Thiocapsa bogorovii: one gene and its partner. The protein of the gene in region 2 interacts with the protein of the main gene of each other region in a pairwise test. Links are inferred from orthologs where the notes say so. Each region holds a gene or a part of one and is shown on either strand. Other genes may lie near its edges. The genes, in order: LT988_RS09275 and mrcB.

Region 1 (4,556 bases), 1.7 Mb from region 2 along the record:
GGCAAGCACCCGGCAACACGCACCTTCCAAGCACTGCGTATCCGAATCAACGACGAGCTCGAGGAGATTCAGGATTGCCTGCGCCAATCCTGCGACCTCTTGGCTGGCGCCGGACGGCTGGTCGTCATCAGTTTTCACTCTCTGGAGGATCGTATCGTCAAGCGCTTCATGCGTACGGAATCGCGCGGTCCCGTCCTGCCCAAGGGTCTTCCGGTGACCGCCGAGGAGTCGCGGGGACGCTTGCGCATCCTGGGCAAGCCGGTGCGCCCGTCGCCTGCCGAGGTCGCGTCCAACCCCCGTGCACGCAGCGCCGTCATGCGGGTTGCGGAGCGTCTTGCATGAGTGCCCGCCCGCTTTGGATTCTGGTCGGGTTGGTCTTGGCAGTGACCCTTTCGGCGATCGCCGTGGTGTACACCAAGTACCAGACGCGTCTCCATTTCAGTCACTTGCAGGAGTTGCGCGCTCAGCGCGATGCCGTCGACGTCGAGTGGAATCGGCTTCGTCTCGAGGAGGCAGCTCTCTCGACGCATGTTCGGGTCGAGCGCAAAGCCAGGGACCAGCTGGGCATGTTCAATCCTAGGTTCGAGGATGTGTTGATGATCGAGGAGGTCGGCCGTGTCTACCCGTAACCGTCGTGCCCGACGTCCGGAGCCGAGGCGCGCCAAGCCGAATCTCGCGCTGCGTCGCCGCCTGTTGGTCGGTGTCCTGTCGAGCGCCTTTGTCGTGCTCTCGGTTGCGGTCTTCTATCGCCAGGTCGTCGAGACCGACTATCTGCGCAGTGAAGGCGAGCGTCGTTATCTGCGTGTGGGCGAGATCGCAGCGCGCCGTGGCATGATCACCGACCGCAACGGCGAGCCGCTGGCGGTGAGCACACCAGTGGAGACGGTCTGGGGCGAGCCGCGCAAGCTGGTCGAGCGACGCGACGCGATCCCGCCGTTGGCCAGGGCACTGGGGCTCGAACCGAACGCGCTGCAGGAACGGCTCGATGCCACCGCCGAGCGTGGGTTTCTCTATCTCAAGCGGCGTGTCAGCTTCGAGGAAGCGCGCGCGGTGCGCCAAGTCATCGCCGACCACGATCTCGTCGGCGTGGACTTCGAGACCGAGTATCGCCGCTTCTATCCGGGTGTCGAGGTCTTCGGGCACGTCCTCGGATTCACCGATATCGACGACAAGGGCCAGGAGGGTATCGAGCTGACCTACGATTCCTGGCTCAAATCCGAACCCGGGCTGCGTCGGGTCATTCGCGACGGTCGACAGCAGATCGTTCAGGAGATCGAACAGGTCCGCGCGCCGCGCCAGGGCGCGGATATCGCGCTCAGTCTCGACCGTCGCCTTCAGTTCCTCGCCTACCGCGAGCTCAAGGCCGCCGTTGCCGAGCACAAGGCGGTCGGCGGCACGTTGGTGGCTCTGGATGTGGAGACCGGCGAGATCCTTGCGATGGTCAACCAGCCGGGCTACAACCCGAACGCACAGCGCGGCGGCAGCAGCGAGCGTCGTCGCAATCGTGCGGTGACCGACGTCATGGAGCCGGGTTCGACGATCAAGCCGTTTGTCGTGGCCGCCGCGCTGGAGCGGGGCTTGATCACGCCGAAGACGACGATCGCGACGCGGGGCGGGGTGTTGTCGGTCGGGCGCAATACCGTCAAGGACGTGCGCAACTACGGCAACCTCAGCGTGACCGGCGTGATCACCAAATCGAGCAACGTCGGCATCGTGAAGATCGCCCAGATGATGAGCTACGGCGATCTTTGGGGTCTTTACGATCAGCTCGGCTTCGGCCACGCGACCGATGTCGGCGTGCCGGGCGAGAGCCGAGGCGTGCTGCGGCATCATTCGACATGGCGCGTCTTCGAACATGCCACCCAGGCCTTCGGCTACGGCTTGTCGGTCACGGCGTTGCAACTGGCTCAAGCCTATGGAGTGTTGGCCGCGGACGGCATCAAGCGTCCGGTGACACTCATGAGACAGGATCCCGCCTCCCCTGCGCGTGCGGGCGAGGAAACCCGCGTCCTGAGCGCCGAAACGGCGCGCAAGGTAAGGGCGATGATGGAAACGGTCGTTTCCGATCAAGGCACCGCGAAACGCGCAGCCATCACCGGATATCGGGTCGCCGGCAAGACCGGGACGGCCAAGAAATCGTCAGGTCGCGCCGGCTACGGCGGCGGGCGCTATCAGGCCGTGTTTGCGGGCTTCGCCCCCGCGGGCTCGCCGCGCTTGGTGATCGCGGTGATGATCGACGAACCGAAGGGCAAGGCTTACTACGGTGGACTCGTGGCCGCGCCCGTCTTCCAGAAAGTGATGGAAGGCGCTTTGCGACTGTTCAATGTCCCTCCGGACGACCCGCAACCCTCGATGTTGCTTGCCCGACGCGAGGCCCAGCCATGATGGCGGATCGCCTCTTGGGCTCGCCGAACGCCCGCCCGGAGACCTTCGGCGTCATTGGGGCGCGGGGGAAGACCAGCGTTGCCCACGCTCTGGCGCAGGTTTTGGCCGTAGAAATGCCTTGCGGCGTCATCGCCACCGTCGGTCACGGGTTTCCCGGCGACCTCAAGACGACGGGCGACCCCGCCGCTCGCGGCCTATGTGCGACGCTCGAGGGGCTCTGTCTGCGCGGTGCCCGGGCCGTTGCCATCGAGGTCCCCTTCGAGGCGCTCGCGTGCTCCCGGGCGGAGGACCTTCACTTCACGCATGTGCTCTTCACCGGAATGGATGGAGCCGATCCGAGCGATAGGGGCGCGTCTTCGGATCGCGCCGACGCTGTCCTGCGTCTCTTCGGGTCTCCCGATCTGAAGTGGGCCGTCCTGAATCTGAGCGATCCTTTTTCGAAGACCATCCTGGATGCACTGCCGACGGGTGTCGCTGTGGCGGGTTTCTTAGTGGAGCGGAACGCGGCGCTCCCCGATGACGACGTCCTGCGCGCATGCGATATCCGGCTTCGTGCCCGAGAGATCGCGCCGATGCCGAGGGGTCTGCGGTTGTGCGTCGCCTGTGAGACGCGCGATGCCCATACCGAGGCGGATTTCGCTGTCGGTCTGATCGGTGCCTTCAATGCGAACAATCTTCTGGCCGTCTTGGCCGTGTTGCTCGCGCGCGGTCTTCCGCTCGAGCGCGCTGCGAGGGAGTTGAGCCTGATCCAGGGCGTGCCCGGCCGCATGGAATGTTTCGGCGACGCGCAAACACCGCTGATCGTCGTCGACGAGGCCCGGACACCGGCCGCACTCGAGACGGCGCTCGTGAATCTGCGCCGACATGGTCCACGGCGCATCTTCACGGTCTTCGGCTGCGCCGGCGAACGCGACCGCGACAGTCGCCCCGTCATGGGGGCGATTGCCGAGCGTCTGAGCGACGAGCTGATCCTCACCGACGATAATCCGCGCGGGGAGTGCGGCGAGACCATCCTCGCCGATATCCTCGCCGGCGTTGTCGATCCGGGGCGCGTACGGGTGAGACGCCGGCGCGCCCTCGCGATCCGCACTGCGATCACCCTGGCGGGCATCGGTGATGCCGTGCTGGTGGCCGGTAAAGGTCACGAGACGATCCAAGAGATGGGCGAGCTCAAGGTGCGCTTCAGCGACCGCGCCCAAGTCGTCGAGGCATTACGGGAATGGAAGGAGGGTCGTCGGTGATGTGGTCTCTCTCGGAAGCTGTTGCTCGCGCCGGTGGTCGTCTCGAAGGCGAGGATCGTCACTTCGCCTCGGTCGGCACCGACAGCCGTGCCGATTGCAGCGGCCAGCTCTTTGTCGCGCTGCGCGGCGAGCGTTTCGACGGGCATGACCATGTCGCCGCCGCCCGTGCCGCGGGTGCCGTCGCTGCGATGGTCGATCACCCGCTCTCCGTGGACCTTCCGCAGTGGATCGTTCAGGATACCCGCGCCGGGCTCGGGGCCCTCGCGGCGGCTTGGCGCGACCGCTTCGCCGGTCGAGTCGTCGCCATCACGGGGAGCAACGGCAAGACCACGGTCAAGGAGATGGTCGCCGCCATCCTCGGTCAGGTCGGTAGCGTCCGCGCGACCCGCGGTAATCTGAACAACGATATCGGGATGCCCTTGACCCTCTTGAGTGCCCGCGACGAGGACTTTCTCGTTTTGGAAATGGGGGCCAACCACCACGGCGAAATCGGTTACATGACCGACATCGCCCGTCCGGATGTCGCCCTCATCACGAATGCCGGGCGCGCTCACCTGGAGGGTTTCGGCAGTGTCGACGGCGTTGCCCATGCAAAAGGCGAGATCGCCCGCGGCCTGCCGAGCCACGGAGTGTTCGTCTTCGCCGGCGATTCCCCGTACGCCGCTCTCTGGCACGGACTGGCGGCCGATCGCCGCACCCTGACGTTCGGGCTGGAGGGTCCTGAAGATCTCCGGGCGGATCTCCGGGCGGATCGCTCGGCGATCCGGGTCGAGTGGAACGAGGCGGGTTTCAGCACTCATGTCGTTGCCCATCACGACGGAAAGGCGGTCCCGATCGCCCTGCGTCTAGCCGGCGAGCACAACGCCCGCAATGCCTTGGCCGCCGCTGCGACGGCGCTGGCGCTCGGGATCGAGCCGAGCGCGATCCAGG
Region 2 (9,964 bases):
CGGCCGCACGCAGCACCAGCGGGATGGCCGCGCCGACGGCCGCGAAGATGGGGCTCAAACGTCCGGTCGCTGCGGCAAGGACCAACACGCCGATGATGCCCCAGAACGCAGCCTTGCGCAGAACCTGACCGACCCGGTGCGCAGGAGTAACGCGAAACCAGTGAAGAAACCACAGCACTGCGCCCAGGATTCCGAGCAGGATCAGCAAACGCGCCATGCGAACCTCAAGTCCTTTTCTTCGTCATTTGGTGGGTCAATTGGAGGACGGCTCCACCGTGGGTCTCGCCGTAGTGCGTCAGCGCAGCCCGACCACCGGCGGCATAGACGGCCACCGCGGCAAGCAAATCGTGAAGCGTCCGGGGGCTGCTCGAGTCGAACGGACACCAAGCGCCGCCACTCAAGCGAGCGATCTCGCGAAAGCTGCGCTCGGTCGCCGGATCGCGGCCTTCCTGAAACACGAATGCCGGCACGCCCGAGAGCCCGAGCCGTCCGGCCAGGTCGGCAAGACGATCGCGACTCTCCTCCATGCAGTCGCCGACGAACACCAGGGCATCGACGCGCCCTTTCTCGGCCTCGTCGAGGGCGTGTTTCAGGACACGACCGATCTGGGTCAGACCGGCCTCGCAGAAGACCCCGTTCATGCGTTTGAGCAATGCCTCCGAATCCTGGAGCCAAGGCGACGCCGAGAACTCCCGGAAGCCGCGATAGTAGCAGAGCTGAACCTCGAGTCCGCCCAGGTCGCGCGTCTCGATAAACATGCCGGACTGGATCTGCGCCGCCCGATCCCAGGTCGGCTCGCGGCTTGCCGTGGCGTCCATCGCGAAGATGAGCCGCCCGCGTGCGCCGGGCGGGCCGACACGCGGTGTCGCAGCGACCTGGCGCAGGAAGGCACTGACATCTTGGGCATTGGCGGGTGATTCGAGATCGGTTCGTTTCGAGGTCATCTGAGATCGTTTCCGTCGTCATGATCGCGGCGACACCCTCTCGCGCACCGCGAATCCCGAGCGTTCGACCGGTGCACCGGGCAAGCATTCCCGTGGGGGCGGTCCTGCCTGCTGCCCTCTGGTGGTTTCGGTCTATGGCGTCGTTGCGCCGTGAGCCGGTTCAGGGGAAATGCCGGCATCGTCGGCCTCGATCAAGCGTGCGGAGGTCAGACCGAGGCCTCCAGCGGCGCGACTTGCGCCGCATCGGCTCGGTCCGGCGCGTCATCGGGCTGCGGCACGGCCTCGAAAAAGGCCCTCACGTCGTCGATCGATCGGGTGCGGGCCATCGCCGGCAGGCTTTCCAGGAAGCGATGGCCGTAGGATCGCCCCAGAAGACGCGGGTCGCAAACCACCAGGACCCCGCGATCCTCGCCGTCGCGGATCAGACGCCCGGCGCCCTGCTTCAGCGCGATGACGGCCTGCGGAAGTTGATGGTCGTTGAAGGGATTGCCGCCGCGACGACGCACGGCGTCGATCCGCGCGGCGAGCACCGGATCGCCCGGGGAGGCGAAGGGCAAGCGGTCGATGAGCACGCACGACAGCGCATCGCCTCGGACGTCGACTCCTTCCCAGAAGCTTGATGTTCCCAACAGGACGGCGTTGCCGAGCGCACGGAACCGCTCCACCAGATCGGCCCGGGGTGCCGTACCCTGGACCAGGATCGGATAGGGGATCCGGCCTTCCAGACCCTCGGCCGTCTCGCGCAATGCGCGATAGCTCGTGAACAGCAGGAAGGCGCGCCCGCGGCTGTAGCCGATAACCTCGCAGGCCAGCTCGAGCAGGTGGCTGTTGTACGCCGGATCGGACGGCTGCGGCAGGCCCCGCGGGACGAACCAAAGCGCCTGCCTCGCGTAGTCGAAAGGACTGTCCCAGCGCTCGGTTTGCGCCTCCTCGATTCCGAGCTGGCGGGCGAAATGATCGAAGCGCTCACCCACGGCGAGCGTCGCCGAGGTGAAGACCCAGGCCGTTTGGGGTCTCCCCATCTGGGCACGGAAGGGTTCGGCCACCTCGAGCGGTGTCTCGTGCAGCCGAAACCCGCGTCCCTGTGTCTCGAACCAGCGCACGGCCTCGGGCGGCTCGACCGAGGTCAGGCGCTGCAAGGCGTCGCCGAGATCCACGGCCCGCCCCAGGCAGGCGTCCAGACCCTTGCCGCGACCCTCGACGGCCTTCAGACCCTCGGTGACGGATGTCAGACGCCGCACCAGGGTTTCCAGCGCCTTCAACACCTCGGGCGCGCCCGCGAGCTCGCTCCAGGGTCCGCGGCGATCGATCTCGCCGAGGCCCAGGCGCATGTCCTGAACGGCTCGACGCAGCGCCCCGAGACGCTTCGGCAGCTCGGGCATGTCCCCGGCCTCGCGACGATATTCGAGCTCGCTATCTCGGACCAGATCAAGCAATTGCCGAGCGCTGACGCGGACACCGAAGAAGCTGGTCGCCGTCTCGGGCAACTGATGCGCCTCGTCGAGCACGAAGCAGTCCGCACCGGGCAGGATCTCGCCGAAACCCTCGTCTTTGAGCGCCAGGTCGGCGCAGAAGAGATGGTGATTCACGACCACCAGATCCGCGCCTTGGGCCTCGCGGCGCGCGGCGACCAGATGGCAACCCTGCCAGTCCGGGCAGTCCTGGCCGAGACAGTTGTCGCTTGTCGAGGTCACGATCGGCCAGACCCGGGCGTCCTCGGGGATCGACAGCTCGGCGATATCGCCGCGTGTGGTCGACTTCGACCAGTCCTGAACCTGCTTGAGACCGCCGCGCGACTCGGGATCCAGGTGTGTGATGTCGTCGATGGCGAGCTTCAGGCGATGGCGACAAAGATAATTGGCGCGCCCTTTCAGCAGGGCGGCCCGCACCGGAACGCCGAGCGCGGCCGCCACGAGCGGCAGATCGCGATGAAAGAGCTGATCCTGGAGGTTGCGTGTGCCGGTCGAGATCAGCACCTTGCGTCCGGAGAGGATAGCCGGGACCAGATACGCAAAGGTCTTGCCGGTGCCGGTGCCAGCCTCGCAGATGAGTGTCCCGCCCTCCTCCATGAGGGCCGCGATCCGCTCGGCCATCGACTGTTGTTGTGCCCGGTGAGCGAAACCCGGCAGTCGCTCGGAGAGCCGACCGCGCGGACCGAAGATATCGCCGAGATCGGGCATGACAGAGGCGTGGGCGCCCTGAGCGAGCCGACTCGGGCCGCTCAGTTGCCGCTCGCGCGCTGCTCTGCCGCGGTCGCGCCGGCGATGTCCCCCGAGCGCCGCTTGGACTCCGCGATCACGCGCCAGTTGTCCTGCTTGATCAGCGGCGTATCGCCTGCGAGGTCGTTCGAGCGCGAGGCGAGATTGCCGGCCTGACCAGCCTGTCCCTGCTCCAAGCGAACCCGGGCAAGCCGGTTCCACAGATAGGCCTCGCGCGGCGCGATCCGCAAAGAACGCTCGAGCGAGGCCGCTGCACCCGCATAGTCACCCGCCTGGCGCTGTTGCTCGGCTTGACGGGCCAATGCGTCCGCTGCCGGCGGCAGACCCGGCGCTGCCAGCGCCGGTGCCGGCGGGACCGCGGCGACCTGGACCTCAGGAGCAGGCGGCGCGGCGGGCGGTTCGACGGCCGGCGCCGGGGCGGGCGGAGGCGGCGTGAGAGGCACCTCGGCACGAGCGGGCGCAGGTGGCGCCGGCGCCTTGGCCTCGGGCTTGGGCGGCGTCTGCGCGACCTTCGGCGCAGGTGGAGCAGGCGTGGGAGGCCTCGCTGCTGCGGGGGCGGACGCGGTGCCCGGGGCCGACCCGGCGGCTCGCGCCTGAGTCGGCGGCGGCGTGGCCTCTGGCGCCGACGGCGTCGGAGCCGCTGCTCGAACAGACCCTGTCGTTTCCCCTGCGGTCGCCGCCTTGGAACTTGGCTCTGGATCAGGCTCGGGTGCGGGCTCGGCGGCCGGATCCCGATACGCAAAGACCCTGGTCTGCTGTTTCTTCGGCGCTGCAGGCTTTTCGGGCTCGGGCGGCGCCGCGGGCTTCGGCGCCTCGACAACGGATCCGCGCGGAGTCACTTGGACCACGGGCGCGGCTTCCTCGCGTTGTGCGGTCGCACATGCAGTCAGAACAAGCCCTGCAATCAAGATGGTCGGCACTCTGGTCATCAGTTGTAGAAATCGCTCATGAAAAGATTCTTACTGGACGACGCCTTGGGCGCCGCCTTCGCTTCGACCGCGGGTTCCGGATCCGCCGCCGGCTTCGGCTCAGCCTGCGCGATGTCTTGCTCGTCCCCGCCTTCGCGGCCCGTCTTCTTCTTCTCGCCGCCGGTTCCCGCGGCCGGAGTCGTCCCGGCAACATACGGGGCCTGGTCGCGGCCGGCGAGAACGACACCGTCGGGCGGGACATCCGAGAGCGGCTCGTTGGGGATGGCGAGCATGAAATCGCCCCACACCCGCAAGGCGCCTGTGCCTCCGGCGAGCCCCATCGGCTGATAATCGTCCCTGCCGACCCAGACCACAGCTACCTTGTCCCCGCTGAATCCCGCAAACCAGCTGTCGCGCATGTCGTCGGTCGTACCCGTCTTGCCGGCCATCGTCATCCCTTTCGGAAGCTTCGCGCCGAGCCATCGAGCCGTACCGTGCGTGACCACACGCTGCATCGCCCAGGTCGTCAGATAGGCCGCCCGGGGATCGACAACGGCCTCGACGGCCAGCGGATAGCGGTTGAGCGGTCGACCGTTGGGATCCATGACCTCGCGAATGGCGCGCAGCGGTGCCCGGTATCCGCCTGCGGCGATCGTCTGATAGATCTGAGCGACCTCCAAGGGCGACAAGGAGACCGCACCGAGCAAGATCGCGGGGACTTTGCTGATACGTCGCTGGGCTCCGAGCCGATAGAGCGTCTCCGTCACCTCGGTGATGCCCAGACTCAAGCCAAGATTAACGGTCGCCAGATTGAGCGAGCTGCTGAGCGCACGATGCAACGGCACGGCCCCGTTGACGCGGTGGTCGTAGTTTTTGGGCGCCCAGATCTTGTCGCCGACCCGCATGCTGACCGGAGTGTCCTGAATACTGGTGGTCAACGAATAACGCTCGGGTTTGGACAAAGCAGCCAGATAAACGGCCGGCTTGACCAGCGACCCGATCGAGCGTACCGAGTCAAGTGCCCGGTTGAACCCGGCATAGCCGGCCTCGCGACCGCCGGCGAGCGCCAGCACCTCGCCCTGAGCGACCGATGTCACCACCGCAGCGGCTTCGAGCGAGCCGGCCTTCATGCGGCGCTTCTTTTCCAATTCGGCGAGACGCGCCGGGAGCGCCCTCTCGACCTCGGCCTGCACGGAAGGGTCCAGTGTCGTGAAGATGTTCAGTCCCTCGGACCTGAGATCTTCCTCGCGATAGTCGCGCTGCAACTGCCGCCGCACCAACGAGACGAAATTCGGATACTCCCCGACCGCCCGTCCGCCACCCTCGGCGACCCCGAGCGGAGCGGCCTTCGCAGCCTGCGCCTCCGCGGTGCTGATCACCCCGTCGCGGACCATGAGATCCAGCACCAGATTACGGCGCTTGAGGGCAGCCTGTGGATGGCGACGCGGATCCAAGCTCGACGGCGCCTGGACCAATCCGACCAGAAGAGCGGTTTCGGGGATCCCGAGCTCTTCGAGCGGCTTGTTGAAGAAGAAGTCGCTCGCTAGGCCGAAACCGTGAATGGCCCGGCTGCCGTCTTGGCCCAGGTAGATCTCGTTGGAATAAGCCTCGAGGATCTCGTCCTTGCTGTAGCGTCGCTCGAGCAGCAGGGCCATCAGTGCCTCGTTGATCTTGCGCTCGAAGGTCCGGTCCGCGCTGAGGTAGAAATTCTTGACCAGCTGTTGCGTGAGTGTACTCGCTCCCTCGACCACGCCTCCGGCGCGCAGGTTGCTGAAAGCCGCACGTGCGATCCCGCGCGGGTCCACCCCGAGATGCCGATAGAAGCTGCGATCTTCCACCGCAATCAGGGTGCGCACGAGCAGGTCCGGGATCTCCTTGCGACGCACCAGAACACGGTCTTCGTTGTGCGTCGGGTAGATGCTCGCGATCAACATCGGATCGAGCCGCACCAACGCAGGGGCGGGGGAGGAGCCGTCGGAGGCGTCGGCGAGCTCCGCCACCCGACCGTCGGCAAGGTTGACCTGCAAGGTCCGCCCGGGTTCCTCGCCATCCCAGAACCTAAAGGATCGCGTGCGGATGAGAAAGCGCTCCCCGTCTCGACTGTAGCTCCCGGGAGCGGCAGGGGTCTCGACACGCCGGTAATTCAGACGATCCAACTCGGCTTGAAGCTGATCGCCGAGAAGAGGCCGATCCGCGTAGATCTCGAGAGGGCGTGCATAGACACGTGCCGGAAGCGCCCAGCGTTGCCCCTCGAACTTTCCGCGCACGATCCGATCGAGATGGACGCTGTAAAGGGTGCCGGCGAGACCGACCCCGACGACGACCAACAGAGCCCAGCGGAACATGAGTCCGCCGAACCCGCGGCGTTTGCGCGCAGGTGCGGAACGTGGGCGTCGGGCCACCTCAGCGCCTCCGCTCGGGACGAGAGCCGATCACGAAAACCGCGCACGGCAGCGGGTCGTTCAACAACGAAGACGGTACGAAACGCGAGCCGGAAAACATCGAATGGCCGGTCCTTTTCTGGAAGTTTCAGGTGCTTATGGTCCCACTTGCTGCAGAAGGATACAACCTGCGCAGATCACGAGACGGGCCTGCGGGCGTACTTTCAAGCGGTTGGAGCCGAGGCCGCCGGAGCACGGGGCAGACGCTCAGGTCTTGATGCCGACCCCGCGACGCAGCAGATGCAAGCTGAACACGCACAGCACCAGGATGAAGATCGCAATGATCCCGAACGCAATACCCACGGGGATGTCGCTGACCCCCTGTAGTCCGTAGCGGAAGGCGTTGACCATGTAGAGGACCGGATTGGCGAGAGACACGCCTTGCCAAAACCCCGGCAGCAGCTCGATCGAGTAGAACACCCCGCCCAGGTAGGTCAGCGGCGTCAACACGAAGGTCGGCACGATCGAGATGTCGTCGAAGCTGTTGGCATAGATAGCGTTGATGAAGCCTCCCAGCGCGAAGAGCACCGCCGTCATCGTAATCACCAGCACGGTCACCGCAAGGCTGTGAATGTGGATCTCGGTGAAGATCATGGCGACCAGCATGACGGCCAGCCCGACCACCAAGCCACGGGCGACACCGCCGGCCACATAGCCCGCCAGGATCACCCAATTCGGCGCCGGAGAGACGAGAAGCTCCTCGATGTAGCGGGAGAACTTGCTGCTGTAGAAGGACGACACGACATTGGAATAGGCGTTGGTAATGACGCCCATCAAAACCAGACCCGGTACGATGAAGTCGAGATAGTCCAATCCGCCCATGGTGCCGATCCGATCGCCGATCAGGCGCCCGAAGATCACGAAGTAGAGCGTGGTCGTGATGACCGAAGGCAGAATTGTCTGGACCCAGATCCGGGTAAACCTCAGGATCTCCTTGACGAAGATTGTTTGGAAGCTGATCCAGTAGCGATACCAGCCCACACCCTGCCTGCTCAAGCAATCACCTCGCGCCCGGCATCGGGCGCGGACGCCGCATCCGAGCTCGACCATCCGGCGCCGCCACGGCGGTCGACCATCTCCAGAAAGAGCCGCTCGAGGCGATTCTGCTTGTTGCGCAGGCTGATCACCTCGATGCCGTTACGCGATAGGGCCTCGAATAAACCGTTGATGGTATGCTCGCGGCTCATCTCGACCTCCAGCGTGCAGTCGTCGAGGTGCTGGAGCACGAAACCGCCGAGTTGAGGCAGCTCGGAGAGCCGGCCCTTGAGGTTCAAGACGAAGGTCTCGGTATGGAGCCGGTTGAGCAACGCGAGGATGCTGGTGCGCTCCGCAATCTCGCCGTGGTTGATGATGGCAATATTGCGGCAGAGACTCTCCGCCTCTTCGAGATAGTGGGTCGTGAGAATGATGGTCGTCCCGCCGGCGTTGAGCTCGCGCAGGAAGGTCCACATCGAGCGTCGGATCTCGATATCCACGCCCGCCGTCGGCTCGTCGAGGATGAGCAGCCGCGGCTCGTGCACCAATGCCCGCGCGATCATCAGGCGCCGCTTCAGACCGCCGGAGAGCTTGCGCATCTCGGTGTCGCGCCGGTCCCATAGATCGAGCTGCTTGAGATATCGCTCGGCACGCACGCGAGCCTCGCGTCGCGGGATGCCGTAGTAGCCGGCCTGATTGACCACCACCTCCACGACGGGCAGGAAGAGATTGAAGTTGAACTCCTGCGGCACGAGGCCGATGAATGACTTGACCAGCTCAGGCGTGCGATCCTGATCCTCGCCGAAGACGCTCACGCTGCCGCCGGTCTTGTTCACCAAAGAGGCGAGGATGCCGATGAAGGTCGACTTGCCTGCCCCGTTCGGTCCCAGCAGGGCGAAGAAATCCCCCTCCTCGACCGTCAGGTCGATTCCCTTCAGGGCTTGGAAACCGCCTTTGTAGGTCTTGGTCAGCTGCTGTACGTCGAGTGCGGGCATCGTGTTGTCGGCTCGGGTCGTCGGTATCGGAACCTGAATGAAGGGGCGCAGATTGTAACCAGGCTATTGGATTTCAACCTGAACGGCGAGGACGCAGACCCGAGTGGATTCCCCCGAGATTGCCTTGATCCTGTTCGGCCTCGCGCTGCTCGCAGGCTTTGTCGATGCCATCGCCGGCGGCGGCGGACTCATCACCATCCCTGCCCTGCTCTGGGCCGGTCTGAGCCCGGTCGAAAGCCTGGCGACCAACAAGGCGCAAGCGGTGTTCGGCAGCGGCAGTGCAACCATCCACTTCATGCGCAAGGGCATGATCGAGCCGCGCAGCGCGGCCTTCGCGGTAGCATGCACCTTCGTCGGCGCCGCGCTCGGCGCGATCCTGGTTCAGCAGATCGACAGCGCCGCGCTGCAGCGCCTCATCCCGATCCTGCTGGTCGGGTTCGCGCTCTACTTTCTCTTCTCGCCGCGGGTCTCGGATCTGGACTCGCACCAGCGGCTTTCGACGCCGGCCTTCGCCTTGACGGTGGGAACCGGCGTCGGCCTCTACGATGGTTTTTTCGGCCCCGGCACCGGGACCTTCTTCGCGATGGGGTATGTCGCGCTGCTCGGCTACAACATGCGCCGCGCCACGGCTCACACCAAACTGCTCAATTTCACAAGCAACTTGACTGCGTTGATCTTTTTCATGGTCGGCGGACACGTTGTCTGGATCGTCGCCGCCTCGATGGCGGTCGGCCAACTCCTCGGCGCTTGGTTGGGCTCGCATCTGGTACTCAAGCACGGCGCCGTCCTGGTGCGACCTATCCTGGTCGTGTCGTCGGTCCTGATCTCCGCCAAGCTCCTGTTGGATCAATTCAACGGGGCCTGATTGGGGACGCGGGCGGCGGCCTGTCGAGCGATCGCCGCGCGGGAAAGCCAGAGCAAGGCCGGGTCGTCCTCACGCGCGAGCTCGCCGTCGCGCATGATCAGCAAACCGTCCGGCACCGTCCAGGTCGCGACCCCGTCGCCGGTCATGTCGCTCGCCCGCGAGGTCGGCGGATCATCGGACCGACCGACACGCCCATCCACCCAGTTGCGCACCAGCGGATGGTAGATCCGGCGGTAAGAGACCTTGACCGCGCGGAGCCCGTCGCCGACCAGAAACAGCGTCACGGAGGATGCCGGCATCCCGTTGAAGGCACCGATCTCTGCGGCGCAGAGACGGTCGCCGAAGGGATTCGCCCCGTCGGCACACTGAAACGCGAGTTTCGGGAAAGTCTCGCGGATCTGCGCCTCGGTCAGAGCACTGGTGAAGGCATCCAAGCCCGCATTCAGATCTGGCTTGCCGAGGAGGAACATCAGGGCCAGATCGGTACGCCGTTGACCGTCTTCGGTGAAGGCCAACCAGTAAAAAGGGCCGAAGACGAGCGCCAGCATGAGGAGCGTCTTGTAGAGCCGGGGAAGCTTGAGATCATTTCGCATGGCGGCATTCTAACGAGAAGTGCG

Evidence for each region.
Region 1: the proteins of mrcB (region 2) and LT988_RS09275 interact in binary tests that used the Escherichia coli proteins (3 or more experiments, as listed by UniProt). The link is inferred for Thiocapsa bogorovii from one-to-one orthologs.

Annotation. Positions count from the first base shown.
Region 1 is NZ_CP089309.1:2,041,705-2,046,260, reverse strand. The notes cover bases 1-3,000. They hold LT988_RS09275 (peptidoglycan D,D-transpeptidase FtsI family protein), read left to right. Parts: upstream 1-615; coding sequence 616-2,385; downstream 2,386-3,000. Other genes in these bases: LT988_RS09270 (Mur ligase family protein), read left to right, coding at 2,382-3,000; ftsL (cell division protein FtsL), read left to right, coding at 339-629; rsmH (16S rRNA (cytosine(1402)-N(4))-methyltransferase RsmH), read left to right, coding at 1-342. Also shown: more of LT988_RS09270, read left to right, coding at 3,001-3,626; LT988_RS09265 (UDP-N-acetylmuramoyl-tripeptide--D-alanyl-D-alanine ligase), read left to right, coding at 3,626-4,556. UniProt on the Escherichia coli protein: Essential cell division protein that catalyzes cross-linking of the peptidoglycan cell wall at the division septum. Required for localization of FtsN.
Region 2 is NZ_CP089309.1:322,224-332,187, forward strand. Bases 3,755-6,746 are described here. They hold mrcB (penicillin-binding protein 1B), read right to left. Parts: upstream 6,417-6,746; coding sequence 4,092-6,416; downstream 3,755-4,091. Other genes in these bases: LT988_RS01530 (tetratricopeptide repeat protein), read right to left, coding at 3,755-4,092; LT988_RS01540 (ABC transporter permease), read right to left, coding at 6,720-6,746. Outside these bases: LT988_RS01515 (DnaJ domain-containing protein), read right to left, coding at 1-217; LT988_RS01520 (vWA domain-containing protein), read right to left, coding at 225-944; LT988_RS01525 (ATP-dependent DNA helicase), read right to left, coding at 1,151-3,124; more of LT988_RS01530, read right to left, coding at 3,166-3,754; more of LT988_RS01540, read right to left, coding at 6,747-7,508; LT988_RS01545 (ABC transporter ATP-binding protein), read right to left, coding at 7,505-8,482; LT988_RS01550 (TSUP family transporter), read left to right, coding at 8,586-9,347; LT988_RS01555 (hypothetical protein), read right to left, coding at 9,329-9,940. UniProt on the Escherichia coli protein: Cell wall formation. Synthesis of cross-linked peptidoglycan from the lipid intermediates.